Regions from separate parts of the Paenibacillus marchantiae genome, predicted to be linked through region 2. Evidence: riboswitches for the same ligand, from Rfam matches in the RefSeq annotation. Region 2 holds a riboswitch; the other holds the start of a gene.
The links. Region 2 has a riboswitch for glycine ahead of sdaAB (L-serine ammonia-lyase, iron-sulfur-dependent subunit beta). Riboswitches for the same ligand answer to the same signal wherever they lie in the genome.

Region 1: it holds a riboswitch for glycine, as region 2 does, so the genes downstream of both, gcvT (glycine cleavage system aminomethyltransferase GcvT) here and sdaAB (L-serine ammonia-lyase, iron-sulfur-dependent subunit beta) in region 2, are expected to answer to the same signal.

What each region holds. Positions count from the first base shown of each region.
Region 1 is NZ_CP118270.1:6,619,473-6,635,331, forward strand. It holds gene PTQ21_RS29750 (endonuclease MutS2) at 1-11, shown strand, start outside; gene PTQ21_RS29755 (cysteine-rich CWC family protein) at 104-352, shown strand; gene PTQ21_RS29760 (mannitol-1-phosphate 5-dehydrogenase) at 405-1,556, opposite strand; gene PTQ21_RS29765 (PTS mannitol transporter subunit IIA) at 1,553-1,987, opposite strand; gene PTQ21_RS29770 (BglG family transcription antiterminator) at 1,984-4,089, opposite strand; gene PTQ21_RS29775 (PTS mannitol transporter subunit IIBC) at 4,089-5,555, opposite strand; gene gcvH (glycine cleavage system protein GcvH) at 6,121-6,510, opposite strand; glycine riboswitch at 6,858-6,980, shown strand; glycine riboswitch at 6,984-7,084, shown strand; gene gcvT (glycine cleavage system aminomethyltransferase GcvT) at 7,282-8,418, shown strand; gene gcvPA (aminomethyl-transferring glycine dehydrogenase subunit GcvPA) at 8,415-9,770, shown strand; gene gcvPB (aminomethyl-transferring glycine dehydrogenase subunit GcvPB) at 9,866-11,353, shown strand; gene PTQ21_RS29800 (hypothetical protein) at 11,498-12,280, opposite strand; gene PTQ21_RS29805 (ABC transporter substrate-binding protein) at 12,277-13,257, opposite strand; gene PTQ21_RS29810 (alpha/beta hydrolase family protein) at 13,284-14,453, opposite strand; gene PTQ21_RS29815 (helix-turn-helix domain-containing protein) at 14,598-15,859, opposite strand, start outside.
Region 2 is NZ_CP118270.1:1,644,507-1,660,365, reverse strand. It holds gene PTQ21_RS07670 (ABC transporter ATP-binding protein) at 1-899, opposite strand, end outside; gene PTQ21_RS07665 (HAMP domain-containing sensor histidine kinase) at 961-2,478, opposite strand; gene PTQ21_RS07660 (response regulator transcription factor) at 2,523-3,206, opposite strand; gene PTQ21_RS07655 (alpha-glycosidase) at 3,486-5,240, shown strand; gene PTQ21_RS07650 (PadR family transcriptional regulator) at 5,388-5,900, opposite strand; gene PTQ21_RS07645 (YhgE/Pip domain-containing protein) at 6,019-7,236, opposite strand; gene sdaAA (L-serine ammonia-lyase, iron-sulfur-dependent, subunit alpha) at 7,493-8,437, opposite strand; gene sdaAB (L-serine ammonia-lyase, iron-sulfur-dependent subunit beta) at 8,427-9,116, opposite strand; glycine riboswitch at 9,228-9,371, opposite strand; glycine riboswitch at 9,376-9,499, opposite strand; gene PTQ21_RS07630 (MFS transporter) at 9,837-11,114, opposite strand; gene PTQ21_RS07625 (phosphotransferase enzyme family protein) at 11,144-12,235, opposite strand; gene pstB (phosphate ABC transporter ATP-binding protein PstB) at 12,463-13,218, opposite strand; gene pstA (phosphate ABC transporter permease PstA) at 13,231-14,118, opposite strand; gene pstC (phosphate ABC transporter permease subunit PstC) at 14,121-15,056, opposite strand; gene PTQ21_RS07605 (phosphate ABC transporter substrate-binding protein) at 15,172-15,859, opposite strand, start outside.

The sequences.
Region 1 (15,859 bases), 2.0 Mb from region 2:
CTGAAGAATAACCACAGGATTGATATAATGGGTTGAGTTGCTATACTTTAATAAACCTATCGATCGTTCGTGGTTAGAAATTTATCGGGGAAGGAAGACTCGTATGTCTGTTGAGCAGGATACAAAGAAAGTCACTCCAGAAGTTCTTGTATGTCCTTTATGCGGTGAGGCCAATGGCTGCTCCTATGCGGCTGGTCGTCCTCATTCAGAATGCTGGTGTAACCGGGCTGTGTTCCCAGAAGGGGTATTTGACCCCATTCCGGCAGACCAGCGCAGGAAGTCCTGCATCTGCGAGGCATGTCTGGATACGTATAAAAAGAAGACAGAGCAAAATAAAGAGCCCCACAGTTAACCCTGTGAGGCTCTTCTTCAATCAATATTATTTTGTATTGAAATACAGAACGTTACTTCTGCATTTGTTGATAATGCGCTACAGCCTGCTTCAGTACAGGATGACTCTCATCCATGGACGTATACTGGCTGAGTGCTGCTTCAATCCCTTTTTGCTGGATCGTAGTCTGGAGTTCCACCGCTTCCGGGTCTTCGGATACGTCAAACTTGCAGGCAGCGGCCATACCCATCGCCAAAAGTGTTGTCTCCGTTCCATACTCGTAAGCCTGGAGAGCTGGGCGAACCAGACGGTCATTCGGGGACAGTTTCCGCAGTGGAGAACGTCCTACACGAGTTACCTCATCCGTTAGATGCGGGTTAACGAACCGTTCCAATATTTTGGCAATGTACAACTGATGATCGTCGGCATTGAATCCAAAACGCTTCACCAAAACGGCTCCGGTTTCCTGCAAGGCACCATATACGATGGATTTGACTTTTTCATCGGCAATAGCCTTCTGAATTGTATCAAACCCGTTCACATATCCAATATAAGCGGCAATACAGTGTCCCGTATTTACGGTAAACAGCTTCCGTTCGATATAAGGCTCCAGATCATCCACATACATTACGCCCTCAACCGGTTTGAACGCAGGAGCCATTTGTGAACGGTCAACAACCCATTCATAGAAAGGCTCTACCTGTACATGCAACGGATCTTCATGATGCTGAATCGGCACAATCCGATCTACGGCAGAGTCCGGGAAATACACGTACTGATCCGCAAGCAGGCGAGTCCGCTCATCAAGCAGGCCATATACATGTTCTTTCAGCTGAGTGCTGGCTCCAATTGCATTTTCACAGGCAATAATGTGAAGGGGTTGGAAGACATCGCCCGTTCCCAGTCTGGACGTAAGTCCTTTGGCAATACCGGGAGCAATATGTTTCAGAATGTTCACGCCCACTGCAGTTGTGATCAGTTCAGCTTCTGCAACATTCTGAGCAACGGTATCCAGATTGGTTCCATCGATTGCACTCACACCGGTAACTGTCTCCAGGTCTTTGGCCTCGTTAGCCAGTTCAACCGTATACTCTCCACGCTGCTCTAGAGCCTTAACCAGCTCCTGGTTAACGTCGGAGAAAACAACATTGTAGCCTGCACGGGACAGAATCAAACCGATAAAGCCACGTCCAATATTACCTGCTCCAAAGTGAAGGGCCTTCATAGTTCCATTTCACTTTCCAAAATAGTGATGACTTCTTCAGCGGTTTGAGCATGACGCAAAGCTTCCATGTTCTCTTCCTCGGCGCAGATGACTGCGATGCTGGTCAGGATCTCCATATGTTCTCCACCTTGAGCGGCGATACCAATTACCATATACGCTTTTTCTTCCCCAAAATCAACACCTTGCGGGAACTGAATGACGGAAATGCCTGTGGACAGGATGAATGATTTGGATTCCTTCGTGCCGTGTGGAATCGCAAGTCCGTTGCCGACATACGTGGAGACAATCTCTTCACGCTCCAGCATTTTGTCGATGTATTCAGCGGTGATATGTCCCGCGTCTTTCAAAATTTGACCTGCCATACGAATCGCTTCGTATTTGTCCTGAGCCGTTGCATTCATGATGACTTTATCTTTAGTTAACACACTCATGTTTGAATACCTCCAATTTCGGTTTTGCTGCGGTAAAATCCCGCAAGTTCTTGGGACAAGTAATGAATAAGATCATCCCGGTTGCCTTTTTCAAGTAATGCAATCATTTCTTCCTGCAACAATAGCGCACTGATCTCACTCAGTACCTCCAAACTTTCCTTCGATAACTGTCTGGGTCCAAGCATCAAGAGCACATGGCTGACACCTGCCGGGTCTTCCGGCGTGCGTAGAAGCGGCTCTGTCAATTGGAACAGCGTAATTGAAGGACTGTGAATGCCATCACTGCGTGTATGAAACAGAGCGAGGGAAGTTCCGGGAATCTTCTGACTTCCAACAGCTTCACGCTCCTCCAGCAGCCTGGCAATCTCATCTGGATTATTCAATACACCGGATTGATGCAAAACGCTGCACATGGCGTAAGCTGTTTCTAAAAATCCGATCTCCTGATTATCCAGCGGGAACACCTGAAACTTGCCGATTATCTGTACGATTTCAATCAGGGTCGCTTCCAGTCCAACCGGATCGGAAATTCGTCCTGTTGTCCTTGAGTCTGCTTCAGGTGGGGGACTATGTTCCCGCTGAAGCGTCGTTGTCCTGATGAAATGTCTTAAACGTTCACTTTCTTCTGCCGTCAGCAGTGGGCTCACCTTGTAGTATTGATGTTTATCCATCGGCAGATCCACAGTAGAGAGAACCAAATCATATTCCGTCTTTGGGATACGCGCCGCTTCATACCAGGACACGCTGTCCACAATCCGAATTTCGGGAATTTCCTTGGACAGACGGCTCGATAACATCCGTGAAGATCCGATCCCACTCGTACAGACGACGACAGCCCTGATTTCACGCTTCAGCACCCTCAGCCGTTCAATGGAAGCACCGAAGTGCATTACCAAAAATCCGATCTCCTCATCCGGAACATCCGTATTGGGCCAAGCCTCTCGCACGGCTTTCTTTACATCCTCAAACAGTGATTCATAATCCTTGCGGATCTGCTGAAGCAACGGATTACGGATAAGCTGCCGCCCATCCATACGTTCCAGCACCGGCTCCATATGGGCAATCAGACCTTCACGAAGCAGACGATCCTCATGGAACGAATAATGAGTTTTCTCCTGCATCCGATCTGTAAGGGAACGAACCATGTCGAGTAAGACCAGATCGTCTATGGGCAGCAGACGCGAGGAATGAATCGATTGCTCGATTTCAACCAGCAGCCTGTGAAAATAAGCCTGCTCCTCGCCCACAAACTCCAGCCCAAGCTGGGCAGATAGAACGCCGCACAACCGTGAAGCCAAATATTCCGGCACCTTCCGCTCATCTTGCAGTGGATTTCCAACGTCATTTTTGTCCTGTTGTGTGCCCCGACCTATGCCAAAACCTTTGCGAATCCGCACAACCGCTACAGACAATTGGATCAGCAGCTTCATGTATTGACGTTCCGGGATATTTTCCAACCACTCAATATCCGGCTGCCATAATGCATTTTCGACCGTAAGTACATCCTCATGCCCTATCATTTCCAGAAGTTTGCTGTTTACTTTGGAAACTCCCTGCTCCGCCTGTCTACCGAACAAATCGGATTCATCCAGATATTCAAGAGCGAGCGCGGAAATAGCCATGCGATGAGCCAGCTCGCTTCCATTGATCTTGACCCCATATCCACGCCTGCGAACCAGCTTCAATCCAGCCAGCTGAATGCGTGGTTCCAGATCGTCCAGATCATTGCTTGCCGTAGACACGGTCACCTTCAGATCTGAGGCCAATGCAAGCAGCTTCACAGGCTCGGATTCATCCAGCAAAATACAAAGCATGAAGAGTTTACGCTCTTCGGGCGTAAACTCCACATATTCGTTAAGCTCAAGTTGTTGACGCAATACGGCCAAATCATCGGAACCGGGATCAATTCGAACCCCGGTTCCCGATTTTTTTTCCAATCTCATGCCAAGGGGCTCAAGCCATTGTTCAATCATCTGCAACTCTCGATGTACGGTACGAGTGCTTACTTTGACCGCAACAGCTATATCGCCAGCAGTTACCTCATGAGGATGCTCCAGCAGGAACTCCACGATCTCACGCTGTCTCCTTGTAATATTACTCATCAGGAGTCGGATTTGAGGCGCTCCACCAGTGCCTCATATTCAGGACTCTTCAGGAAGTTATCGATGGAAATATGCTCTGCATTTGGAGCCACGGATTTGGCCCGGTCAGTCAATGTTTTCTGTGTGATGACGATGTCGGCATCTTGTGGAATCTCACTGATCGCCGTGTTGGTTACAGCGACATCCACACCGGCTGCCTTCATTTTCTTCCGCAGAATCGAGGCACCCATGGCACTCGAACCCATACCTGCATCACAGGAGAATACAATTTTATTGATATCCGTTTTTACTGCCGAAGAAGCAATATCGGCTGCACGGTCAGCTTCACGATTGTCTTTATCAACGGTGAGGTTGCCCGTTTTGCCCTGATTTTTCATATCTTTCATGCGGTTGGAAGCACTATCCAGATCTTCGTCATCCTTCTGTTTACCTGTTTTGAGCAGTATGGATGCCACGAGGAAGGAGATGACCGCAGCTACGGCTACCCCGGCAAACATGCCAAGATATCCACCCTTAGGCGTTAACAATGAGTAGGCAATGATACTTCCCGGTGACGGTGCAGATACCAAACCAGCTCCTGTCAGCATGAAGGTCAATGTACCCGCCACACCACCAGCCATCGCAGCCAGAATCAGTATCGGTCTCATCAGAATGTAAGGGAAATAAATCTCGTGAATCCCGCCAAAGAAATGAATGATTACAGCACCTGGAGCGGAAGATTTGGCTGATCCGCGACCGAAGAAGCAGTATGCCAGCAAAATGCCGAGTCCAGGTCCTGGGTTGGATTCAAGCATGAATAATACGGATTGCCCCAGTTCTCTTGCTTGATCCGTACCAATCGGTGTCAGAATCCCATGGTTGATGGCATTGTTCAGGAATAATACTTTTCCTGGCTCAATGATCAGGTTGACCAGCGGGAGAAGACCAGCATTCATCAAAGCTTCTACCCCAGCCGATAACACCTTGCTAATCGCTTCAACGAAAGGCCCGATGCCTTTAAGGGCTAGAAGGGCCAAAATCCCACCAATAATACCAGCGGAGAAGTTGTTAACCAGCATCTCAAACCCTGATTTGATTTTGCCATCGACAGCTTTGTCAAATTTCTTAATGACCCAAGCTCCCAATGGTCCGGCAATCATAGCGCCAAGGAACATTGGAATGTCACTGCCGACAATAACCCCGATGGTCATTATTGCACCGACTACACCACCACGTTGGCCGTGTACCATGGTACCGCCTGTGTAACCGATAAGCAAAGGCAGCAAATATTTGATCATTGGATCAACCAGCAATGCAAAATCTGCGTTAGGGAACCATCCTTTTGGAATGAACAATGCCGTAATCAAACCCCAGGCGATAAATGCACCCATGTTAGGCATAACCATACCACTCAGGAAACGTCCAAACTTCTGAACGCCGACCCGTATTCCTCCGCTTTTTTCGGACTTTGCGTCCACTGAACTCATATTGAAAACCTCCTCAACATATTAAACCTTAATTCCACTGAATTTTGACAAGGATGATCCAGACGAACAAAGGTACAAATCTTCAATAAATCTTAATTTACAACCATATCGTAAATGAAAACGGTATCTTCTACAACGAAATGAAAACCTACTTCCGTCATGAACGTTGATGACAAGATTTAAATTTAAAGGATTGTCCCATGTTTGAACCTTGTATATGGAATGGAACCTGTTATTCCCTTTCATGTATCATACCCACGAAATGCCCCATTTTAATGACAAATGAAATTGTAAATTTATTCTATTTGAACGAGCTGTTTCTATCTCAATTAGAAATAATGATGAAACACGTTAATTGATATTCATTCCATCCCATTCGTCTGTTAACAACGAAAAAAGCGCAATTTCCTCACCCTGTCCCAGGTGAGGCAATTGCGCCTAAGTATTCTCCGAATGAGCTGTATCACCATCCGGATCTATAATCAATCGATTCATTTTTAATACGTTAAACGAACTTTTCCATTAAGCTGAAACTCCGTATCTAGCGGAAATTTGTACCTTAATATTATTCCGTATGTTTACGATACGCATCCGCGTTCATCAATGTGGAAAGTGCTGCTGTGAGGTCGCCCTCAACACGAATCTCGATCATCCAGCCTTCCTCATATGGGGAGTTGTTAACCAGCTCCGGGGAATCCTGCAATGCATCATTCACAGCAATAATCGTTCCACTGACAGGAGAAAACAAATCCGAAACGGTTTTGACGGATTCAATCGTTCCAATGCCGTCTTCCGCTTTTACATCCGATTCAAGGTCAGGCAATTCTACAAAGACAATGTCACCCAGCTGATGCTGCGCGAACTCGGTAATGCCAATACGTACGGTATCCTCCCCTACGGTCTGCACCCATTCGTGCTCTTCACTGTACAGGAAATCACTTTTCAATTCGCTCATCGATATCCGCCTCGCTTTTCATTAATGAGTGCATGCGTTTCTTTGACCTTAACCTTTTTCCCAGAACATAGCGTATGATATTTTCGATTCAAATGTCAAGATACCTCACAATTTATTTGTTTTTCTTCCTTATATGCCTGTAACTCAAATGGACCCTCCCTACATATAATGGTGAATATTAGAAAAGTAAGCGCACTCTTTATAAATAGACGAACATTTTAATGTTAATTAAAAATTTCATTCGGATTTTTTGTTCATATCTATGATATCGTTCTTGACATCAATAGACGATTCAGGCTTTAATGAGAGTAGTAAATGTGTTTAATTGGTCTATGCAATACCCGCGGATGAATGTAAAGGGAGAGATTACCCTTGACACCCGAATCAGGGTGTACATGCGGTAACGCCGAAGGAGTAAACCACCGACAAGCGGAGGTGAATCTCTCAGGCAAAAGGACTTTTACGGGACGCAACTCTGGAGAGCATCTAATCGCCCTGTATGGGCGTTATGATCACCCAAGGGGAAACCTGCTGCATCATGCGGCGGGGTAACTCTCAGGTACCAAGGACAGAGCCTAAGAATACAGCGTGCTTCTGGCATGCCTATTCTTTGGCCTGTCCTTTTCCTTTTTCCCAAAAAAACGAAAACAGGTTATAGAGCGGCACTGCCTATAGCGTCCTTACCTTACTTTTATAATAAAATATGATGCCAGATTCATTGATCCACGGTTATACACTCGGCCGGTTGACGGCCCATGACGAGGTGATTGGATGTCCGATTTGCTTAGAACCCCACTCTTTCCACTCTATCAGCAATATGAAGGCGTACGATGCATTGATTTTGGTGGCTGGGAGCTCCCGGTACAATTCAGTGGAATTCAGAAAGAGCACGAAGCGGTGCGAGAACGTGCTGGATTATTTGATGTATCTCACATGGGTGAATTCACCGTACAAGGTGAACACGCAGAAGCTTTTTTACAGCACATGACCACTAATGATGTAACAACACTCGTTCCCGGTCAGGCCCAATACACGTTAATGTGTTATCCGGATGGCGGCGTGGTCGATGATCTGCTGATCTATAAACTGAAAGACCAGCATTATATGCTGGTGGTTAACGCCTCCAACATCGACAAGGACTGGGCATGGCTGCAACAGCACATGACGCCAGGCGTAACGATGACCAATGATTCGGATCAAACGGCGCTGCTTGCTCTGCAAGGTCCGCTGGCAGTGGATATTCTCAGAGCGGTGACAGACACCGATGTGTCTTCGATTGAGCCTTTCCGCTTTGTGGCAAATGCGAAGGTATGTGGTGTTTCATTGCTGTTATCCCGCACCGGATATACGGGTGAAGATGGCTTTGAGCTCTACGTTCCCGCGGAACAAGCTGCTGAGGTCTGGAACGGATTGATGCAAGCGGGAGAAGGTCACGGACTCGTTCCGACAGGACTGGGTGCCAGGGATACGCTGCGCTTTGAAGCCAAGCTGCCCCTGTATGGACAGGAATTGTCCGCAACCATCTCACCGCTGGAGGCTGGCGTAAGTATGTTTGTGAAGCTAAATGCAGGACCGTTTATCGGACATGAAGCCTTGTTGCAGCAAAAAAATGATGGGCCTGCCCGCAAGCTGGTCGGCATCGAAGTGCTGGAGCGCGGCATCCCTCGTCCTCATTATCCCATTTACGCCGAAGGCGTACAGATTGGTGAAGTAACCACAGGCACCCAGTCGCCTACGTTAAAACGTAATCTGGGGCTGGCCTTGATTGACAGCAAATATGCTGCACTGGGTACCCCGCTGGAGATTGAGATTCGTGGCAAGAAACTGAAAGCCGAGGTCGTGAAGACCCCTTTTCATAAACGGACACGTGCGCCAAAGACACCTACTCAAGGAGCTGATCAAGCATGAGCAAGCATCGCTACATTCCCATGACCGAGCAGGATCAGAGTGCCATGTTGGCAACCATCGGCGTGGAAACGATTGAGGATCTGTTCCATGACATTCCACAGGAGATTCGCTATCAGGGCGAACTGCCTGTTTCCTCCAAACTGGATGAATACGCACTGACACGTCATATGTCGAAGCAAGCGGGAGCGAATGCCAACTTCGAGACACACGCCAGTTTCCTGGGTGCAGGCATTTATGATCACCACGTTCCCTCCGTCATTAATCATGTCATCTCCCGTTCCGAGTTCTATACAGCCTATACACCTTATCAACCCGAGATCAGCCAAGGAGAATTGCAGGCGATTTTCGAGTTTCAATCCTACATCTGTGAGTTGACAGGCATGGCTGTAGCCAATGCCAGCATGTACGATGGTGCAACTGCATTTGCGGAAGCAGGCAATCTGGCCGCAGCGGCAACCCGCCGCAAACAACTGATTGTGTCACGTACGGTGCACCCCGAATCCCGTCAGGTATTGCAAGCTTATGCTCACGGCCTCAATCTGGAGATTGTTGAGATTGGATATCAAAATGGTGTAACAGACTGGGATGCCCTGCAAGCCGCCGTGTCCGATGATACCGCAGCCGTCATGATTCAAAGCCCGAACTTCTTCGGCGCCGTGGAAAATGTAAAACAGGCCGCAGACCTTGCGCATGCGCACAAGAGCCTGCTCGTGGTCAGCGCCAACCCGCTATCGCTGGGTCTGCTGGAAGCCCCAGGCAAGCTGGGTGCTGACATCGTCGTTGGCGACGCGCAGCCCCTTGGCATCGCCGCTTCACTCGGCGGCCCAACATGCGGATACTTCGCCGTATCCCAGGCTCATATGCGCCGAATTCCTGGCCGAATTGTAGGCCAGACAACGGACCGCAACGGCAAGCGTGGTTTTGTACTCACGCTGCAAGCACGGGAACAGCATATCCGCCGTGAAAAGGCGACGTCCAACATCTGTTCCAACCAGGCGTTGCTCGCGCTGAGCGCCTCTGTATATATGTCCATTATGGGTAAACAAGGCATGATCGACGTCGCTGATTTGAATTTGCAAAAGAGCCATTATGCCCTTAATACGTTTACCGCAATTCCAGGCGTCTCTCTTACGTTTACCGCTCCTACGTTCAATGAGTTTGTTATCCAACTGCCTGAAGGAACAAATGTGGAACCACTGCAACTGAAATTGCTCGATGCGGGTTTCATTGGCGGCTATGAACTTGGCCGTGATTATCCAGAGCTCGCCGGACATATGCTGATTGCAGTTACTGAACGACGCAGCAAGGAAGAGATCGACGAATTCGCACGTGTATTGGAGGGATCGCTGTGACTCAGGAAACGACAACAAAGACAACTACGACGACATCAGCACAAGGACAATCGGAAACGGTAACTTCTATCTCCCCTTCGGGCCAACCTGAAACTATCACAACAGACACTAACCAGGCTGCCTCTCAAGCACCGGAGCAATCGTTGATTTTTGAACTCAGCAGTCCGGGTCGGGTCGCTTATTCGTTGCCCGAATGCGACGTTCCCCGTCAAGCTGTGGATTCCCTGATTCCCCGGGAAATGCTTCGGTCGGAAGCAGCAGCATTGCCTGAGGTTTTTGAAGTTGACGTCATTCGCCATTACACTGCCCTGTCTCGTCGTAATTTCGGGATAGATAACGGATTCTATCCGCTGGGCTCTTGTACGATGAAATATAATCCGAAGATTAATGAGGATGTGGCCCGTTACAACGGGTTCGCCAAAATTCATCCATATCAGCATGAATCCAGCATTCAAGGTGCACTTGAACTGCTCTACACGTTGCAAAATGACCTTGCCGGACTTACCGGGATGGACGCCGTTACGCTGCAACCGGCCGCTGGTGCACATGGCGAATGGACCGGGCTCATGATGATCCGTGCTTACCACGAAGGTCGTGGTGAACGGCGTACGAAAGTCATCGTACCCGATTCTTCTCATGGGACCAACCCGGCAAGTGCAACCGTAGCAGGTTTCGAAACGGTAACGATTCCTTCACGCGCAGACGGTCTGGTAGATCTGGACGCACTTCGCGCAGCTGTTGGTTCGGACACCGCAGCGCTCATGCTGACTAACCCGAACACACTCGGACTCTTTGAAAAAGACATTCAGGAGATTGCCTCCATTGTGCATCAGGCAGGTGGCTTGCTGTACTACGATGGAGCCAACTCCAATGCCATTATGGGCATCACCCGACCTGGCGATATGGGCTTCGACGTGGTGCATCTGAATTTGCATAAAACGATGAGTACTCCGCACGGCGGAGGTGGACCTGGTGCCGGCCCGGTTGGTGTGAAGAGCCGCTTGATTCCATTTCTGCCGAAACCGATGGTCATCAAGAATGATGAGGGTATATATGCATTGGATCACGAAGGTGATCAATCCATTGGCCGGGTCAAAGCTTACTATGGTAACTTCGGTATTCTGGTCCGCGCCTATGCCTACATTCGTACCTATGGACCTGAAGGCTTACGCCGGGTATCTGAATGTGCGGTGCTCAACGCCAACTACATGATGGCTCGTCTCACACCTTACTACGAGATTCCGTATCCAGGCGTGTGCAAACATGAATTCGTTATGTCTGGCCGGGGGTTGAAACAGTATGGTGTACGTACACTGGATGTTGCCAAACGATTGCTTGATTTTGGGTATCACCCGCCAACCGTGTACTTCCCGCTGAACGTCGAGGAGTGCATCATGATCGAACCAACGGAAACCGAGAGCAAAGAAACCCTTGATGGGTTCGTCGATACGATGATTCGCATTGCCAAGGAAGCAGAAGAAACGCCTGAACTGGTACTCAATGCCCCTTACGGCACACCGGTTACCCGTCTGGATGAAACAACAGCAGCCCGTAAACCTGTACTGAACTGTGCTTGCAGTTAAAAGCTAACCTCTAATAAACTAATGAAAACATATTCAGTCGTTGATAATCATTAATAAATGCCAAAAACAGCCGCATTTTGCTTTCTGCGCGGCTGTTTTCTTTATTGCTTATTAACCTGTCAGCTTTATTTTATCTTCTCCGGTCTAGGGCTTCCAATTGGCCCGTTCCTTCTTGCCCAATCGCGGACAGGTGTAACAATAGGAGCGACCTTGTCGTAAATATTGCAAGCAACAGACGTTTTTGATCGCAAGTCTTTTCGTAGGCTCCAGCGGATGATCAATCATCCGAACCCTGACACGAAGCGGATTCTTGGCCAGACCAAATACATCAGCTTCCAGACCATTTTGCAGCACCAGTTCATCAGCGGCAAACTGACGCAAGAGAGCTTCATCGTCTTGATACGTATTATGAATATTCTCCCTGTAGTTTTGCAGAGCCGTTGGCAACTGCCCCCACAACATGCTGACATGCAACCCAGAAGCTTTGGACAAACACTCCATGAGGGGACGTGCAGTCTGACTGTAAAAACGTCTTAATTCTGCTTCAAGCCAGACCGTTCTTTCCTCCGAATCCTTCGGAGCGAGAGTGACATCCATGTTCTCAAGTTGAAAAGCAATTCGTGTATAGCCGGTTTCCTTCATCAAATGTATACTCAGATTGGCTAGCGAAAAATTCGGAGCTGAATCATGGACGGATACGGTATATTGCAGCGCAGCTGCCACATCACCGAACCAACTGGTGAAATAGGCTGCGGCAACCGTTAGATCCTGTCCCTCGATTAACTGTTGATAGGCGGACAAAAAGCTTCTCATTGCCTCCGGATCAACAATAGATTCTCCACATAGCGATGCCACGGGTACACCATTCAGTTCCTGTACAAGATTAAAGTTCTTCCCCAGTTCCTCACGAATCCGGTCATTCATCATTCGCCGAACAAACGATTCAGGTCATCCAGCATGGAAGTAGCCGCATTGGGTCCATACCCGCCAAACCACGAATCCGACGCCACCTGGAATACCTGATTATTTTTAACAGCCTTCATGTTTTTCCAAATCCCCAAGGTCTGCAGATTGTTATATATCTCTTCATTATCATTGATAAGGATAATGTAATCCGGATCGATTTCTGGCAACTTTTCATTAGACAGCACTTCATAGCGACTTTCAGCGCTTGTCACGGGGAAAACAGCCGGTCTGGAGAAACCGAAATCATCATAAAGCCATTTGTAGTCCATGTCTCCGTAATACCGAATATCATTTCTTATCCGCAATACCATGAGTGTCTTACCCTCTGCTTTGGCGTGAACTTTTTGGATCGCCTCAGCTTTATGCGTTTCATAGGTTTTTATCACTTCTTCTGCCTTTTCGTTCAGACCAAAGGCCGCCGCGGTAGCTCGAAATGCCGTCTGCCAATCAGGTGCCACATATCCATTCTCAAGCATGGCCGTTGGAGCAATTTTGGTATAATTCTCGTATTGCTCTTTGCTGTTCGTATCCGTCACAATCAGATCTGGTCCAAGAGAGAGCATTTTCTCTACACTGACCTTACCTTGATCACCGATGATAGCCACATCATTCAAGAATGGCTTCAAATATAACGGAAAATCTTCGTTCTGTGATTTCACCGTAGCTTTTGGCGTCATGCCAAGTGCAATCAGGTGATCCGTCAAATATGTCACTGTGGAAGCAATGTTTTCTGGCTTTTGCGGTAATGTCTGCTCACCATTTGTATCCTTAAATGTAAACGTGGTATCTTGGGACTCTTCCGTTGCCGCTTGTTCCTGTTTCGTCGGTTCTGCCTCAGACGAACCTGACTTCTCTTTGTTGCCACAGGCCACAATCAATAATAACACCGCAAGCAAAACTGCTGTTAAAGTGAAATAGCGTTGATTTCGTTGTTTCATGTTCTGCAAATCCCCTTATTCATTCGTTATTCTGTTATTTTGTCTTCTGCCGTTCTCTCATTTCTCATTACACGTGTGCTTGTGATCCATCCCATTTCATTTCTTAAATTCATAAAAAACGAACTTCCATGCTGTGGAAGACGTATGAGCGCTTTGCAGTTCGTTGTATCCAACGAAGCAGGAATGGACTCCCATCTTGCGGTTCTCCAATTGCGATCATCCACGCACCAATAAAGGTTGGCCTCCAGGACAGGAAGGGAGGATTCATAACTAACGACAAACCAACCGTCCTCGTGCTTCTCCTCACAAATTTCAACAAGCGCAGGTTTCGCTTGAACGATGTTGTCCGCAAAAGCGAAGACCTCCTCGCATGCCCATGCCTCCTTATGAGAATGCCCGAGACCCGGATGAAGGCTTAGTCTGCTATGGTTGTTGTTTGGATGGCACTCCAGATGCTGTTCATAAGACTTATTAAATATGGTCAACGGAAAATGGGTATCATTACTACCATTAAGCCATAACATCGGCAAGCGGCTTTCGGACAGATAAGTGGATGGGTCCCACAATAGACGAACACGTTTTGCCTCTGCCCCCGGCATGGATGCGAAGCTAAGCCCATAATAGGAACCCGGCTCATGTAGATACCCACAGCCATAAATGGGCATGGCAAAAGAAAGCCTGGCATCTAACCCCGCAACCAAACTTGTGATGATGCCTCCCCATGAAATTCCTGTTATACCTATGCTCTGCTTGTCTACACCCTGAAAAGAGCGGAGCAATGAATGAGCCAATATTACAGCGGCTACGGCATGATACATCCATTGATCTTCAACAGGCTGTTCGTAATCTGCAAATACACCCTGTTTCTCAGGACCACTCCATGAATGTGAAGGCCATTCCATCCGTTCGGTGTGCTCCTCATCCCCGAATGGAACATGCCCTTCCAGATCCATGGCTATCGCAGCATACCCTCGTGCCATCCATTCTTTCACCCAACTGCTAAAAGCTGTTCCCGCACCACCGTGAACCAAAATTACCGCGGGAACTTCCTCGTTAGGAGAGACCGGACGCGGGATGCCGTAGTAGGCAAATATGCGAGTAGCACGACCTTTATATGACACACCCTCATAGAAGCAGGCATGTACGCCGGTATGTTGATCTTCGGAAACCGGGTATAATCGAGGTGCTTTAAACAATTGCTCTAGATTCCAAGGCGGCTTTCCAGAAATGGAATGTCACCTCCTCTTTACACTGATAATGATTTTCTTTCTCAATACGTATCATATCATTCATTGCTTCAGCTAAACATGGATATATAAACGGAGTGAACTGGACTTTAGTCAGCCAAATAACCGCATAAAATAGGATAGCGCCCGATCATGCGACCAAGCTGAATACTCAAACAATTTTTCTGTCCCCACCTCGTACACATGTCCATGCCGAACCGCTGTCAAACGATGCCACTGCTCACTGGCCTGAAGCGCCTTCCATTCCCGGGCCGCCTGCTGTGTAGAATCTACCATGATAATCAGCATATCTGCGTCGTATTTTTCCAGAGCTTCTTTAGTCACCGATTCAAAAACATTGATGTCATCGAGACGATGCGTAGCTGCCAATCTAAAATCATCATAAAGGACCGCGCCAGCATTGCGTTTGCCATATATCCGATATTCCGAATCCGTGATACGCCATATGTTGACGGTAGCTCCACCGATGTTACGTCTTACTTTGCGGTAGACCGCTTCCGCCTTGCCATCATATTCTGACAGCCACACCTCCGCCTCTGCCCGATGCTCCATGACTTCTGCAATCATTCGAAGCTGCTCGCGCCAGTCTGCGGATAACCAAGGGATGGCAACTGTCGGCGCAATCTGCTCCAGCTCTTTTCGCGCCCGCTCGCCCAGAATGTCAGTGCAGAAAATAAGCTCCGGCTCCGACGCACGCAATCGATCCACATTTTCTTGCCAGATCTGCCCTTCCCCCAGCTCATAAGAATGCAGACGAGTCATTCGGTTGTATAATTCGTGATTTGGATAAAAGGCAGCAGCTTTCGGAAGCAGGCCAAGTGCCAGTAAACTGCCCGAGATTGGATCAGAGACACTTGCGATACTATATCTGCGGCTTTTGACAAACGCATTAGGCGAAAGTCCCATCTTCTGTTTGAATCTGCGGCTAAAATAAAATTCATCTTCATAGCCGACTCGGACCGCGGTCTCTTTTACACCATCACCTGACAAAAGGAGCTCCTTGGCCCGTTTCATTCTGACATCCATCAGATAGGCCGTCGGGGTCTTTCCTGTATATTGCTGAAATGCCCACGAAAAATACCCTGGACTCAGGCCAGCAAGCTTGGACAATTCATCTCGTTTTAACTCATGATCCAGATGTTCATTCATATAATCGGCAACACGGGCAATCGCAGAAGCGGTAGACTCAACGCTTTCCGGCTTGGCCTCCGCTTGAACAAGTGAAGTCATCAAACCGTATAATGCGGCCTGTCTATTGAAGTGTTCCTCGTCACCAGCGACCTCCAGTTGAAGCAATCGATCACAAGAGAGCGCGAGTTGATGCGGATCTTTGCACCAAAACAAACCCTCCATGA
Region 2 (15,859 bases):
TCACCGATGACCCGCATGAACAAGTCTTCCAGGGATTGACGGTGCTCTTCCACACGATAAACCGCATGGTCCTGCTCAACCAATCGACGGACCAGCAATGCAATCGCGCTATTATCCATATACGGGAACGTGAGCGCCGCTCCTTCACGTTGACCGAATTGTCCCTGCTCTCGTGCCAGCTTCATCGCCTCTTCCGGCTCGGAAACGGTCAGTCGAATGGAGCTGCCCGTCTGGCTATGCAGATTGGCGATCGTATCTTGAAGGACCATTTTCCCCTCACGGATAATGCCAACCCGGCTCGCCATCTGTTCCACTTCACTCAGCAAATGGCTGGACACCAGGACGGTAATGCCGTGTTCTAGCGGCATACGCTTGATTAATTCCCGGATCTCCTGGATGCCCGCTGGATCAAGACCGTTCGTCGGCTCGTCCAAAATCAGCAGCTCCGGCTGACCCAACAAGGCACTTGCAATCCCCAGACGCTGTTTCATTCCAAGCGAGTAACCTTTCACGGAACGTTTGGCATCCCGAGTCAGGTCCACGATGGAAAGCACTTCGGCAATCCTTGATTTGGGTACATCCAATATCCGGCGCAAGGTTTCCAAATTTTCCACCGCGTTCAGATGTCCATAGTATGACGGATATTCAACCAACGAACCTACACGTCGCAGAATGTCCATACGATCCTTGCGGATATCCTTGTCGAATACACGGATGACACCTTTGGTTGGCTTGATTAAGCCAAGAAGCATACGAATAGTTGTTGTTTTGCCAGCGCCGTTGGGACCAAGGAAGCCATAAATGTCTCCCTTTTTAATATGCAGATCAAGTTCACGGACCGCCGCACGGTCCCGGTATGTTTTCCATAAGTTAGCGGTTTGAATAATGTTATCAGTCACTGTTTAATCACCTCGGATATCATCGTAACCTTCCAAGGTTAAAGCTGAAGTCGGCTGAAGTTTAAGTTTTGTTTAAAAAAAGGTACGGCCTTGATTTCCCAGCTCCTCCGCCGCTATAGAGGCATACCCGCAATCCATTCTCAGAGCTGTCTACCCTCTTCCGCAGCCCCATCTCACGAATCAGCAGATCCACGATGGATAACCCCAGACCTGTTCCCTTGGTATCCGAATCTTCCTGCAATCCTGGGCCCCTATCCTGAATAACAAGAGCCTTCTCCCCATGGATCTGTTCTGTCGATATGCCAATATATTTTCCACTCGCTGCATGACGGATGACATTCTGAAACAGGTTATCGAGAACACGACGTAATCCCTGCTCATCCACCTGCCAGATCAACGGTTCTTCCGGCAGATCGATATCAATCTCAAACTGCTCTTTCTCCCACACGGGATACCAGGCCGCTGCCGTTTCTCTGACGATTCGCAGGACGTCCTTCTGTTCCAGCTTCAATGTATATTTTCCGCTGGTGAGCAGGTTGTACGATAACATGTTATCGATCAATCCGCTCAAATCATCCATCTTGGCTTCCATACGACGCAATGAAGTATCCGCAGCCGTGCTTAGTGGTTCTTTGTGAAGGGAATGCATATGTCCACGGATGACGGTCAGCGGTGTACGCAGATCATGCGACAATCCCGCGACAAGACGTTTGCGAAGCTGCTCTTCCTCCCGCTCCCGGTGACGGCTGTCTGTCAACTGATGCACCATTTCGTTGAACGATTCCTCCAGATGTCCAATCTCATCCGATCTGCGAATCTCCACAGGAAGGGGAATGCCTTCCTTACCCGGAGTGATCATCGCCGTCTGGAGCCGGATGAGCCGCTTGCGAATTCGCGCAAAGAACAGGATCGACATGATGATAAATAACAGGAAGATGATCATCATCAATCCACCCAAATACAAAAGTTCCATAGGCCAGTTGTTCTGTGGCTTTTGCAAAAGATACCTTGGAACCTCAATCACCATAAACCCTTGTCCCTTGTCTTCACTATCTCCACCCACAAAAGAAACAACCGTTAGCGGATCACGATAGGAGGCTTCCTTCATAAATTCCAGGGAGCTGTTTGCATTCCATATCGAAGGAATCCGGGTCTCTGTATTCGGATGATCCAACGTCCATTTCAATGTCGTCATTGTTGTTCCATCCACGGTGGACTCCGATACATCAACGTCCTCTCCAGCGAGAATAAATGCCGTTTCACCGTTTTGGTCCACACGGTACATCGAAGATTTGGGATATTTCCGGTGCAGCTGTTCCATACGTTGATTGATTTTTTCAGATGTCGCCCCATCCAACTTCTCGGATTCCCGGGTCCACAGGTTGCTAATTTTCGTGCTATCGCCATAAGGTGCCGTATTGTCTTTATTTGTATTGTTCACCACCACCACATAGATAATAGATGTAATGGGGAGAACGACCGGCACAAACAAAACCGCTGCCAAGATCAGGAGAATATATCGGGACATCAAGGTCCGTCCAAAACGCATTTTCCGTTTGCCTGGAAGGCTACGTTTCACTCCCTTATTCCTATCGGATGGATCGCGCATCGTCGCTTTTCTTCTCATGGCTTCTTCACACGATACCCAACACCACGAACGGTTTGAATGATGGTTGGGTTCGCCGGATCACGCTCCAGCTTCTCGCGCAGATGCCGGATATGTACCATTAATGTCTTGTCCCCGTCCAGATAAGACTCGTTCCAAACGGCTTCGTAGATCTGTTCCTTGGTTCGAATCATGCCCATATGCCTGAGCAGGTAGGCGAAGATATGAAACTGTTTGCCCGATAAAATAATTTCTTCCTCTGTCTCCTCATTCACGATCCGGTGATCCTTCTCGTAGATGGACAAGTGGTCCAGTTTTACCACGGTATCGGCCGAGATCGCTGTCCCTGCCTTCCGAAGCTGGACCTCAATCCGTGCGGCAAGTTCATCGGGATGGAATGGCTTGGTTACATAATCATCGGCAAAATCAAGCCCATGCAGCTTATCGTCAATGGACGTTCTAGCCGAGAGCATGACAATGGGCACTTCAGGATGTTCCTTTTTGAGTCGCTGTCCTACCGTAAATCCATCCAGTCCCGGCAGCATGACATCCAGAATAACCAACGAGCAGCCCCCGGCAGCTTCAGCCGCACCTTCACCACTTCCGAGCCATACCACCTCATATCCACGCTCCTCCAAGTCGGCCCTAACCCATGTGGCAATTTCCGTATCGTCTTCAATGTATAACAGTTTCGTTTTCATGCGCGTATTCGTTTCCTTTCTGCACCCTTTGGGTTAATTATATATTTGAAACATAATGAAGTATTTTGTTTATATAAAATGTACGAATGATGATCACACGACCATGGATATCCTTTTATTTTAAATTATACCTTAATCATCCGCTTCGCATAATTCATGCAGAGATTGAGAGGTTGATTCAACAACATAAGCATGTGGCATTCATCCCGAGATTGATTTGCATCGAATGCAGCTACTTGCTCACATACTACGTGTGTATACGACGGGAGGAGATTCAACATGCTGCTGGAAGCCATCTATCATCAACCAAAACGGAACTGGGCCTATGCCTATGATAAGGATACCATTCGTCTGCGTCTGCGTGCCAAAAAGAATGATCTCACCGAGGTACATGCCCTGACTGGGGACAAATACGCCTGGGATCGCACCAAAGAGCTGGTTCCTTTAACCAAATATACATCCGATTCCATGTTCGATTATTATGAGGGACAAGTAAAGCCTCCATATCATCGACTGAAGTATTCCTTCCTGCTGAAAAGTGGCACAGAACAGATCTGGATGACCGAAACGGATTTCCAAACGCATGAACCCGACGATCCTGGTCACATGTTCCAGTTTCCGTACATCCATCCCGGAGCTGTATTTACACCGCCTGCATGGGTGAAGGATGCGATCTTCTATCAGATCTTCCCTGAACGATTCGCAAATGGCAACCCGAACCTTGATCCAGAAAAAGTGGAACCCTGGGGTGGTGAGCCGACCCCGTTTAACTTCTTCGGCGGTGATCTCCAGGGCGTCATCGACCATCTGGATTACCTTGAAGAGTTGGGCATTAACGCCATTTATTTCACACCAATCTTCGAGGCAACGACCAATCACAAATACGATACCGAAGATTATTTGCGAGTAGATCGGCATTTTGGTGATGCAGATACAGCCAAACGGCTTGTTGAGCTGTGCCATGCACGCGGAATCCGGGTGCTATTGGATGCGGTGTTCAATCATTCTGGGAAGACGTTTGCGCCGTTTGTGGATGTGCAGAAGAACGGGGAGAAGTCCAAATATAAGGACTGGTTCCATGTGCATGAATTCCCGCTGGACGTGAAGGATGGCATTCCTACGTATGAAACATTCGGATTCGAAGCCCACATGCCGAAGCTTAACACGGAAAATCCCGAGGTGAAGGCGTATTTGCTGGAGGTCGCCGAATACTGGATCAAGGAAGTGGGCACCGACGGCTGGCGGCTGGATGTCGCGGATGAAGTGGATAATGCGTTCTGGCGCGACTTCCGCCGTGTAGTGAAGGCTGCGAATCCGGATGCCTATATCCTGGGTGAGGTATGGAATGAGTCCTCCTCCTGGCTGCAAGGTGATCAGTTCGATGCCTCGATGAACTATCCATTTACGGAAGCCGTAAATCGTTTTTTTGTAAAAGATGCCATGCACGCCGAACAGTTCGCGAACTCGATCGGTCGACAACTGTCCCGCTATGCGCTGCAAGCCAGCGAAGTGGCGTTCAATCTGCTTGATAGCCACGATACACCACGGCTGCTCACCTTATGTGAGGGTGACCAGCGGAAGATGAAACTGGCCGCGTTGTTCCAATTCAGCTATATGGGTGCCCCGTGCATCTATTACGGGGATGAGATTGGGCTGGACGGCGATCATGATCCCGGCTGTCGGAAATGTATGGAGTGGGATGAGACGAAGCAGGATCGCGAGCTGTTCACCTTTTATCAGAAGCTAATCGCACTTCGCCATGCCCATCCTGCCCTGCGTGCAGAAGGCAGCATTCGATTCCTGCAGGCCCGTGAAGGCGGAAGCCAGCTTGTGATGGAACGACAGGATGAGGAGGAGCGCATTCTGATCCTTTTCAATCGTTCGGAAGAAACAGCTATCGTGGAGCTCGAAGCGGGTGCCGGGGAATGGACGGAGTTATTTGGCGAGAATTATCGTACAGCCAAGGAAGAGGGAATTCTGGCCGTTGAGCTGCCAGCATATGGATATGCTGTACTAAGTACAGATATCGCGTAGCTTTTTCATATTGTTGTATCCTTGCAATTCCAACGCATTGAAAGCAACGCCGGATAAGCGCTCACAGACCTGTTACTGATCTGTAGAGCGCTTTCTGCGTTATGGATGGATCGTCAATTGATTTAGTGACACGGATACTATAGAAAGCTACTGAGGCGCGGTCAGCTGTTCCTTGAGCAATCGGATGGTAGCCTCATATTGCACAAGCCCCACTTGCATACACAAACGCTGTGCAGGTGAGATCTGTTCGCCAAATTGCTTCATCTGGCGCTGCAGCTCGGCATACAGCAACTCTTTACGATTCAGCTCCGACCGGACCCACCCTGCGACAGTATCTTCATCCGCCAGCTCTCCGAAATACAGACGCATCAGAAAATCAGAACGGAACACCTCTGCTTCCAGGGGACTCATCAAATAGGTATTGAACTCCGCAGACCCTTCCGGTGTTAAGGTATACACATTTTTGTCAGGTTTCCCTTCTTGTCTAACGGATTCCTTGGTTAACAACCCTGACTTTTCCATCTTCGCAAGTGTGGGATAAATGGTGCCAAAACTGGCATCGAAGAAAAATGAAAAATATTGTTCAAAGTACTGCTTGATCTCATATCCGGAACATGGCTGATTGTGCAGTATTCCGAGGATGACATGCTGCGTGTTCATCGGTGTACCGCTCCTTTCCAATTGCTCTTAACGTATCACATCCTCCCTTATACGTTCAACATCATCAGACGTTCACGGATTGGCTTATCCGGCAAAAGGGGGCTTATCGTTATCCATATTATCCACGATCAGGTGAAGGCAGGTTTCCAGTCAGAGCGACAGGTGTCGCAGCAGTCTTGGACTCCAAAGGTATGCCGGATTGTGCAGGACCTGAGCGTTTGATCCATGTGCACACCGCTCCCAAAACCAACGTCGCCGCTCCAATCACTACCAGAAGCAGAACATCATGACTAATTCCATCTCCGCCAAGCACCAGATTCATCATACCCTCCACCGCGTAGGTTGCCGGCAGATAATGACCGATCTGTTGATAGAAGTCAGGCATGACATCGCGCGGAATGGTTGCGCCTGATGACAACATCAGCAGAGGCAACAAGGCACTGTTTAACCATGCTCCAGCATTTCCAAGCAGCAGCAAGCTCAATTGCGCCACGAATAGAAAAGATAAAGTAATCAACAACTGAAATAGCCATAACATCCACCATCCATCTGCTGATGATACACCCATAACATGCATCATCCCTGCTCCAACGAGCGATACGATAAATGCAGCACCAACATTGATGATATTGCGCGCCCAAAAGCGTTCCCATTTTCCTGCCCTGCTACTGAGTTCACCAGAAACCTTTTGCAGATTCATGCCAAGAAGCATTGCACCTGTAAAGGTAGCCGTCACAATCAACATTGGTACCATGGAAAAAGCAAAGTTATGAACTGGATTCAGCCGTTCCACTTCTGCCTCCACACGGGAAGATAACCCCGCTGCCATCGCATTCGCCTGATCGTCAGCCATACCTGATTGATTCAGCACTCCCCGAATGCTATTTTGCTGTACTTCACGGTTCAACGTCGCTGTAACTTGTGCGGATACGGTCTGCATCACACTTTTTACGGTAGCCACATTGGATTCATTCATTACATACTTCACTGCCACCGGGCCCGACAAGTCTCCCGCCTGCTGCATGAAACCGGATGGAATCTCGATAATCATGTATACATCCCGGTCCGTTAACATCTGTCTGGCTTCTTCCATAGTTGCCGAAGGTTTAATCGCGAAATGAAGCCCCTCTGCAAGAGACTTTGCCACAGGCTCAGCCGCAGCCCCATCTTCATTTACGATGGTCACAGCAAGCTGATTCATCCGTGCATTTACCTGATCATATCCACTAAGCCAAATGGTATTAAAAAAAACCTGGAACAGTACTGCTGTAATTAACCCGACTACTGTAGCTCCATTTTTCAAAAACAGAAGACTCGTTTGAAAAACACTTTTCATGTTATCCATCTCCTTAATTTGTATAACTCATTCTCGATCTTATATATCGTGTTGATATATGACAATAAATAATATATCTAAACGATATATAAACGTCAATACCTTTTTATTTTTCTTTGTTGGAACAACAAAAAAGCCGATACGCTTCTTCACCAGGAAGAATTCGTATCGGCTTTTTTATCATAATGGTAGCAGATCATTACCGTTAATGATCAAGCTCCACGAATTAAATTCAGTTCATGTACGTTCATGCATGTTATGCCTTGGCTTCTGGTTCATTTTCAGCAGGAGACTCAGCTTCAATCTCAGGCTCCGCACGCTTCGCCTTTGGTTTAGCAAGCTTCTCCATCATTTTCCGTCCTGTCGGTGTTTGGGCAAGCCCACCTTGGGCCGTTTCACGGTGCCTGCTCGGCATCGCACTGCCCACTTCCAGCATGACATCAATGACTTCGTCAGACGGGATGGCACTTCGTACCCCGGCCAGCGCCATGTCGGCCGCAGCCAACGCAGTTACGGCACCCAGTCCGTTACGCACAATGCACGGAATTTCCACGAGGCCTGCGACGGGATCGCAGATAAGGCCTAGTGTATTTTTTAACGCGAGGCCAACCGCATGAACCACTTGCTCAGGCGTCCCTCCACGCAGCTCCACCATGGCTCCAGCGGCCATACCGATTGCAGAACCCACTTCAGCCTGACAGCCACCCTCGGCACCGGAGATAAATGAATTGTTGGCAATCACATAACCAATCGCTCCCGCACAGAACAGACCGTTCACCAGATGCTCGTCACTCCAGCCAAAACGCTCTTGGGAGCTTATAAACACACCCGGAATGATGCCGCAAGAACCGGCTGTTGGTGTGGCAACGATCCGGCCCATGGAGGCATTCACTTCCGATACACAAAGGGCATACGCCATGGCCAGTGCAGAAGCATCTCCAGAACAAGTCTCACCTTTACGAATGTACTCAGCCATTTTTTTGCCGTCTCCGCCAGTCAAACCGCTGCGTGATGTCGTATCTTCTGTCAGCCCTTTGTGTACAGCTTCCTTCATCACCTGATAGTAATCCGACATCTGCCGTACAACATCCGCTTCCGGGATATTCGTCTCCTGAACCTGCTCTTCGATCATCAGCTCGGCGATGGTTTTGGATTCTGCTGTACAGATGGTATTCAGTTCATGTAGATGTTTAAACCGCATCAGGCTCGACCCCTCTCTTCAAATCAATCACGCGAATGTCGAGCATATGATCCAGTGACCGCAGACGGTTCAACATCTCAGGATTCGGCACACCATCCATCTCCATCGCTGTTAATGCTTCACCATCCCGGGCTTTCCGATCCACTTGCATGTACCCGATGTTCACCCCAGACGAACTGATGGTGGAGGTTACGGAAGCGAGCACTCCTGCTTTGTCCGAATGGCGCAGTACAAGTGTGGGAAACTCTCCGCTGATCTGTACACGAAAATCATTCAATGCATGCACCGATACACTACCTCCGCCAATGGAAGCACCAATTAGTGAGCATTGACGGTCTCCATGCCACAGTTCAATCTTGACCGTATTCGGATGAGGAGCAGGCAGGCCGCTTGTAAAAAACTCTACCTCCATACCCACTTCCTCTGCATATTGTTCTGCATCCGGTATACGTGGATCATCCGTCACATAATCAAGCAGGCCACCGATTAACGCAAGATCCGTACCATGCCCCTGATACGTATCGGCGAACGAGCCATACAGTGTTAATCGAGCGCGTTCAGGCGTGCACCCCAGCCACTGACGGGCAATTCGCCCCAATCTTGCCGCTCCAGCCGTATGTGAACTTGATGGACCTGTCATGGACGGACCAATAATTGAAAAAACGTCTTTAAAACGCATCGCAAACCCTCCATTTATAATCGTCATTTTCATCCAGACGTACACCCATAATGTTCCTTTATTACTGAATGATGACATCAAAAAAGGACAGAAGAAGGCCCTAGGCCCTCTCTCTGTCCTCGATACCTGAGAGTTTCATGATAAGCAGCGCGGCGGATTGATGCAATCCCTGTATTCACAGGTGATGTCACCCTGCACACCGTGCTGCTTGACCATATACCCCTTGGGTGGCGCAGTTTCGCGCACTCTCCAGAGTTGCGTCCAACGATGGTACATTTACCTGAGAGATTAACCACTGCGCCGGGTGCGTAGCAGCTTGCTCCTTCGGTGCCCGACAGCTGCCATTTTACTCGACATGCCCAGGTCTCTCCCGCTCGCTATCATTCGCTGTATGGAACCATTCTGATCTTGTAACAGAACGATAATTGAAGTTTTTAATACTTTCTCATTAAGATTAATCGACCGGAAGATCAGTGTCAACAAACTTAACGATTTCTTTGTGAATATTTGCTTTTTTCCATTTTATACACTAAATAAATTAACGAACTGTAAACTTTCATCACATGAATGTGTTAATGCGTTTCATCTCGAAAGCGTATACATTGTTCATTTTCTATTAGTGACTATCAGTGTTTAATACTATTTATGTTATGTTCCACAGAACGGTTCGGGTATTCAGGCAACCTTTATTCTGTACTAGAATTGCCGTATTTCTGCCTGTCACCCCACCATCGCCTTGGGCTTCGATGGTTCATCGTAATACCTGCTTCGGGAAGGAAGCATACTCGTCACCCACAATCCCAACGCAGCCAGCAGCATAACCCCGGATACAACTGTATATACCATACGAAGTGACAACTGCTCGGCCACTACGCCTGCAATCAAAATGGAAGCCACCTGTAGCATACTTAACACTAGTCCAAGTACACTGCTCATTCGCCCCATCAGATCGACAGGGATATTATTTTGATAAAAGGTAACCAGGCCCGTATTCGCCAGTGCGGAGCACAGACCGAGCAAAATAAAGGCAACAGCCGCCAGCTCAAACGAGAATGAACGGGCGAACAGAAAATAACCCAGCGCAACCAGAAGTACACCGCCACCCATCATGTGACGGATCGGCAAATGTTTGGCGAACATCCAAACCAGCATGGAACCTGCCAAATAACCGATTCCGGTGATACTCATTAATGCTCCGTACTGTGATTCAGGCAGGTTCATCACCTGACGGATAAACACCACTTCCTGAGCATCCAGCGACATGCCGACCACCAGAATAATCTGGAACAGGGCATATATACCGACCACGTAGCCCGACTTTCGGCTGAAGCTCAGTACAGCTCTCCAATCCTGGGCAATCATCCGAGGTGTCAGTCTGCTTCCCGTCCCTATATTCTGTTCTCCAATGCCCAGTTTGGGAAGAAACATTAGAATCAACGCAGAAGCAGCAAAGGAAACCGCATTGGCATAAATGGCTGCCGCCGGAGATAAATAAATTAGCATCACTCCTGCAACTGCTGGGCCGGTAATGAATGCCCCTGAGCTGATCAGGGCTTGTAGGGAATTGAAGCGCTTGCGCCGTTCAGCAGGTACCAATCGGGTAATGTATACCTGAGAGGAAGGGACAAATATAGATGAAGACATGCTGATCAGAAACATCACTGCGTACATCATCCATAGGCTGGACATCAGTGGGAGCGCCGCCACCAACAATGCCCGTAGCATATCAGCACCAATCATCAGCTGTCGCTGATCATAACGATCAATCAGGCTGCCTGACCAAAACTTAGTGCACACCGAAGCAATCGGCGAGATAATCCACAACCCTGCGACTGCCGCTGGAGACTGTGTCATATTCAATACCATCAGGTTAATCGCCACAATATATATGAAATCACCCAGATTGGATATGCCCACTCCGCTAAGTAGCAATCCGACATGCTTCCAGCCACCAGACTGCCTCTTCGATGCAACTCTCTTTGCACGAATGTTCTTCATAGCGCTACCCACCCACTAGAAATCACAAATTATAACTCATAGAAAATACTCTCGTTCTGCAGATATGGTCTACAAAATTTGCTGCATATAAGAGGCATCCGCTCTTTCATCCATTCGTACCTGGACTCATTCTCCATCTGAAATGCAAAATAGCCGAACGTAAAGATCAGCATGAATCCTTCCATTAACCGAATATCACGTTTCGTCAGTGGTCCTGTCTGCTCCGTATATCCCGATAGGAAGACATCCCGTTCCTCCCGATTGAAAATCGTAGCCGCACCTCCGGCATCAAAGAGATAGTAGCCATAACCGTATAAACAAAAATCAATCATAGATATACCCTGATCCGTCACTAGCAGATTACCGCGGGTAATATCTCCGTGTATCACTCCCCATGTCTCGGCATTCTGCGGATACGTTTCGAGTTGCCCGTTAATGTTCTCAAACGTCTCACGAATCAGATCGAAATCTTCAGGAGTAAAGATACCACGTCTAACGCCTTCCTCCAATTGCTCCAACATGACCAGATTCTCTTTGATCGAGCCATAGGCTGGTCTTACTCCCATTTGCTCTAAGGCAGGGCTATCGTTATATATATCTGAGATGATCGCCTTATCAGCGTGCTGTTCACGGTCATTCGTCTGCTGCCCGCTTTCAGACTTCAGTGAACCCACCTGAGGCTCAGGAGCTCCCGTTGGTCGTCGTCCATATTGGTGCAACGTCTGCAACTGTACGCCCAAATCATGAATCTGCGCTGTTGTCAGACGTTCTCCCTGCTTAATATCCCTGCCCTCAATCCATTCCAGAACAGTACAACAGATCTCTTCTCCTGCTTCGTCCAACCAGACGGTGACCCACTCATCCGATGTATTGCGTACAGGAGTCTGCACCCGCAATGGTCTGGCAGCCCGTAATTCATAAAGTAGATTCATCTCTGCTTCAAGTGCAGGTCGTGTATGCTGGATGCCCGTCATGCTTGCAAAAGCGGCTTTATGTATACGCAATAGGTACTTCTCTCCGGTTGATTCATCAACCACCTGATACGTTAGATTTTCATTATGTCGGATAAAGGAAATTGCAGGCTTTTCTATGGAATAATGCGAGATAATTTCAGTTGCCATGGTGTCATGGGCAATCTTATGGGTAGTTATGATCCACATCTCCTTCTCTTATCAAATTAAAGGTGGTGCTCACAAATATCGTAGCATGATTGTTTTTATTTTGGCAAACTATTCCATATGTAGAATGATGTAAAAAAGCATAACCCCCGAACGACCTCGCCCGAGTGTTATGCTTCCTTCTATCTCTATAAATCTATCTCGATCTCATACTCCATCCAATTTAACAGTTAACCGAAACGTCCCATAATATATTCTTGAGTCAGACGATTGTCCGGGTTGGTGAAAATATGTTCCGTATCCCCGTGCTCAATCATGCTTCCCAGATAAAAATAAGCTGTATAATCCGAGATGCGTGCCGCCTGCTGCATATTATGGGTAACAATTACGATCCGCAGCTCCTTCTTGAGCTCCGAGATCAACTCCTCCACCTTACCCGTTGATACCGGGTCAAGCGCAGATGCCGGCTCATCGAGCAGCAAAATCTGCGGATCAACCGACAACGCGCGGGCGATACAGAGCCGCTGCTGTTGCCCACCCGAAAGGGCCAGGGCAGATTCATTCAGTCTGTCCTTCACTTCGTCCCAGAGCGCAGCGCGACGCAAGCTTTTTTCCACAATTTCATCCAGTGCCTTCTTGTTCTTGATACCGCGGTAGCGGGGGCCAAACGCGATATTGTTGTAGATAGACTTGTGGAAAGGGTTCGGCTTCTGCCACACCATGCCGATCTTCTGACGGAGCTTGATCACATCTGTGCCCGGCTCATTCAGATCATTGCCATCCATCCAGATATGTCCCTCGGTGCGGGAACCGGCAATCTCGTCGTTCATTCGGTTGAGCGACCGCAGGAACGTGGATTTACCACAGCCGGATGGTCCAATGAGTGCCGTTACACTGGCTTCGGGAAAAGTCAGGCTGATCTGCTTAACTGCCTGAAAATGCCCATAATATATGCTTAACTGTTCCGTACCAAAAGGTATGGCCATGTTGGTTCCTCCTTATTTCGAAGCTGTCATGCGGCGGTAAACCACCCGACCGATCCAGCGTGCACTGAGATTGAACGCCAGTACGAGAAGTACAAGCACGGCTGAAGCGCCAGCTGCTACTTCTTTGGAATCCGGGCCAATGCCTTCACTGTTTACTTTCCAGATGTGCACGGCCAGCGTCTCTGCCGGACGCAAAGGATTGATTGGCGATCTTGGACTCGTTGGATTCCAGTCCGTGAAGTCCAGCGGTGGACTACTCATACCCGCTGTGAACATCAGGGCTGCTGCTTCACCGAAGATCCGGCCCGATGCCAGGATCGTACCCGTGATTAAGCTTGGCAATGCCACAGGCAGCAGGATGGAGGTAATAATTTTCCATTTGGACAATCCGAGTGCAAGACCCGCTTCCTTCTGCTCTTTCGGAACGGCCCGGAACGCTTGCTCCGTTGTCCGCACCATGAGTGGAAGATTGAATATAGCCAAGGCCATCGCACCCGATAATAAGGAGAATCCAAGACCAAATGTATTAACAATTAACAAGAGTCCGAACAAACCAATAACGATAGATGGGAACGAGGATAACACTTCGACAACGAGTCGAATAAAACTTGTGATCCGGCCAGGCTTGGCGTACTCAGCCATATAAATACCGCCGCCCCATCCGAGCGGAATCGTAATAATCAAGGTCAGAACAAGCAGGAATATCGAGTTGAATAATTGCGGTCCAATCCCGCCTCCACCTTTTAGCAGCTGTGGTGCACTGGTCAGGAAGTGCCAGTTAATCTGCCCAATCCCACGTACCAGAATGAAGCCAAGCAAACCGAGCAAGAGAACAACAATGAACAGCGCCAGAACAACGATAACGGATGTGGCAACTTTATCTACCGTTTTAGCCTTCATTTTCATACCCGGTTCCTCCTTTCAAGCAGGCGAACCAGAATGACGAAGACAAAGGTCATCACCAGCAGGACAAGCGCCATACTCCACAGTGCATTATTATGAACAGATCCCATCGTGGTGTTACCCATACTCAGGGTGATTACACTCGTTAACGTTGAAGCCGATTCGAGCAGTGATGTCGGTACATGTGGTGCATTCCCGATGACCATCTGTACGGCAAGAGCTTCACCAAATGCGCGTGCCATACCAAGTACAATCCCTGTCAGCAAAGCTGGAAGAACCGTCGGGATAATGACACGGTAGATCGTTTGCCAGCGTGTTGCCCCCAGTGCGTAGGACGATTCACGCAGACCTTTCGGCAGTGCTGACAGTGCATCTGCCATAATACTTGTTACGGTAGGCAAAATCATAACAGACAGAACCAAACATCCGGCTGCAATCCCGACGCCGGCTCCGCCAAACATGCTGCGCAATAAAGGAACGATAACACTGAGACCGATAAACCCGTACACAACGGAAGGAATACCGGACAGCAGCTCAATCGCAGGTTGCAATATCTTTTTACCTTTACCTGGTACAATCTCGGTCATGAAGAGCGCTGCACACAAGCTAAGTGGACTTGCAATCAGAGCTGCAAGCAATGTTGTTATGAATGAACCGGTAATGAACGGCAACGCTCCATAGGCAGCAGGTTCTCCCGTTGGATTCCACGTTTTTCCGGTTAAAAATTCGCGCATACTCACGCCATCCTGGAAAAAGGTCGACAAGCCTTTGGACGCTACAAAATAAACGATGGAAAACATGACAACGATCAGGAAAACGACACAAATCGACGTATAGATCCGTCCCGTCCACTCTTCCCAATAATGCTTCTCTCTCAAGGGCCGGCGCGGTTTCAACTTGTTGTTCATTACCGTTCCCCCTTCGGTCTGTTCCATAACAACCATCCTTCTATAGTAGAATTCATGCAAAATATGGGATTAATCCAGAGCAAACCGCGCAAAGAGGCAGGACCTGGGTCCGCCTCTCTCGCTGTATGCGCAAGTTCAAAGATTATTGAGTCACAGTGCCTGCTGCGTCACGTTTTACTTTCATGCCGGATACCGGGATGTAACCAAGCTCCGTCACGTCGTTTTGTTGAATTTCGTCACTCAGGATGTAGTCGAGGAATGCTTTTGTTGCTGCATCCGGGTCACCTTTGGTGTACATGTGCTCGTAAGCCCATACCGGATAAGTTCCTGCTTCTACGTTTTCAACCGTTGCTTCTACACCTTCGTATTTCAAAACTTGCAGGCTGTCATCCAGGTAGGACAGAGCCAAGTAACCAATTGCGCCCGGCGTTTCAGCTACGAGCTTTTTAACTGTACCAGAGGAATCTTCCTGAATAGAACCTTGGATATCTTCCACTTTTGTTCCCAGTGCAAAGTTCTCGAATGTTGCACGAGTACCGGAGCTGCTAGGACGGTTTACGATAACGATGGCTTGATCTTTACCGCCAACATCTTTCCAGTTTGTGATTTTACCAGAGAAAATGTCGATCAGTTGTTGCTTCGTCAAATCTTGTACACCTGCATCTTTGTTGCTTACTGGAGCGATGGCTACAACAGCCACTTGGTGATCTTTCAGTTCGCTTACTTTTGCTGCGTCATCGATTTTCTCTTCTGCAAATACGTCAGAGTTACCGATTGTAGCTTGTCCCTCGGATACTTGTGTCAAACCAGTACCACTACCGCCGCCTTGC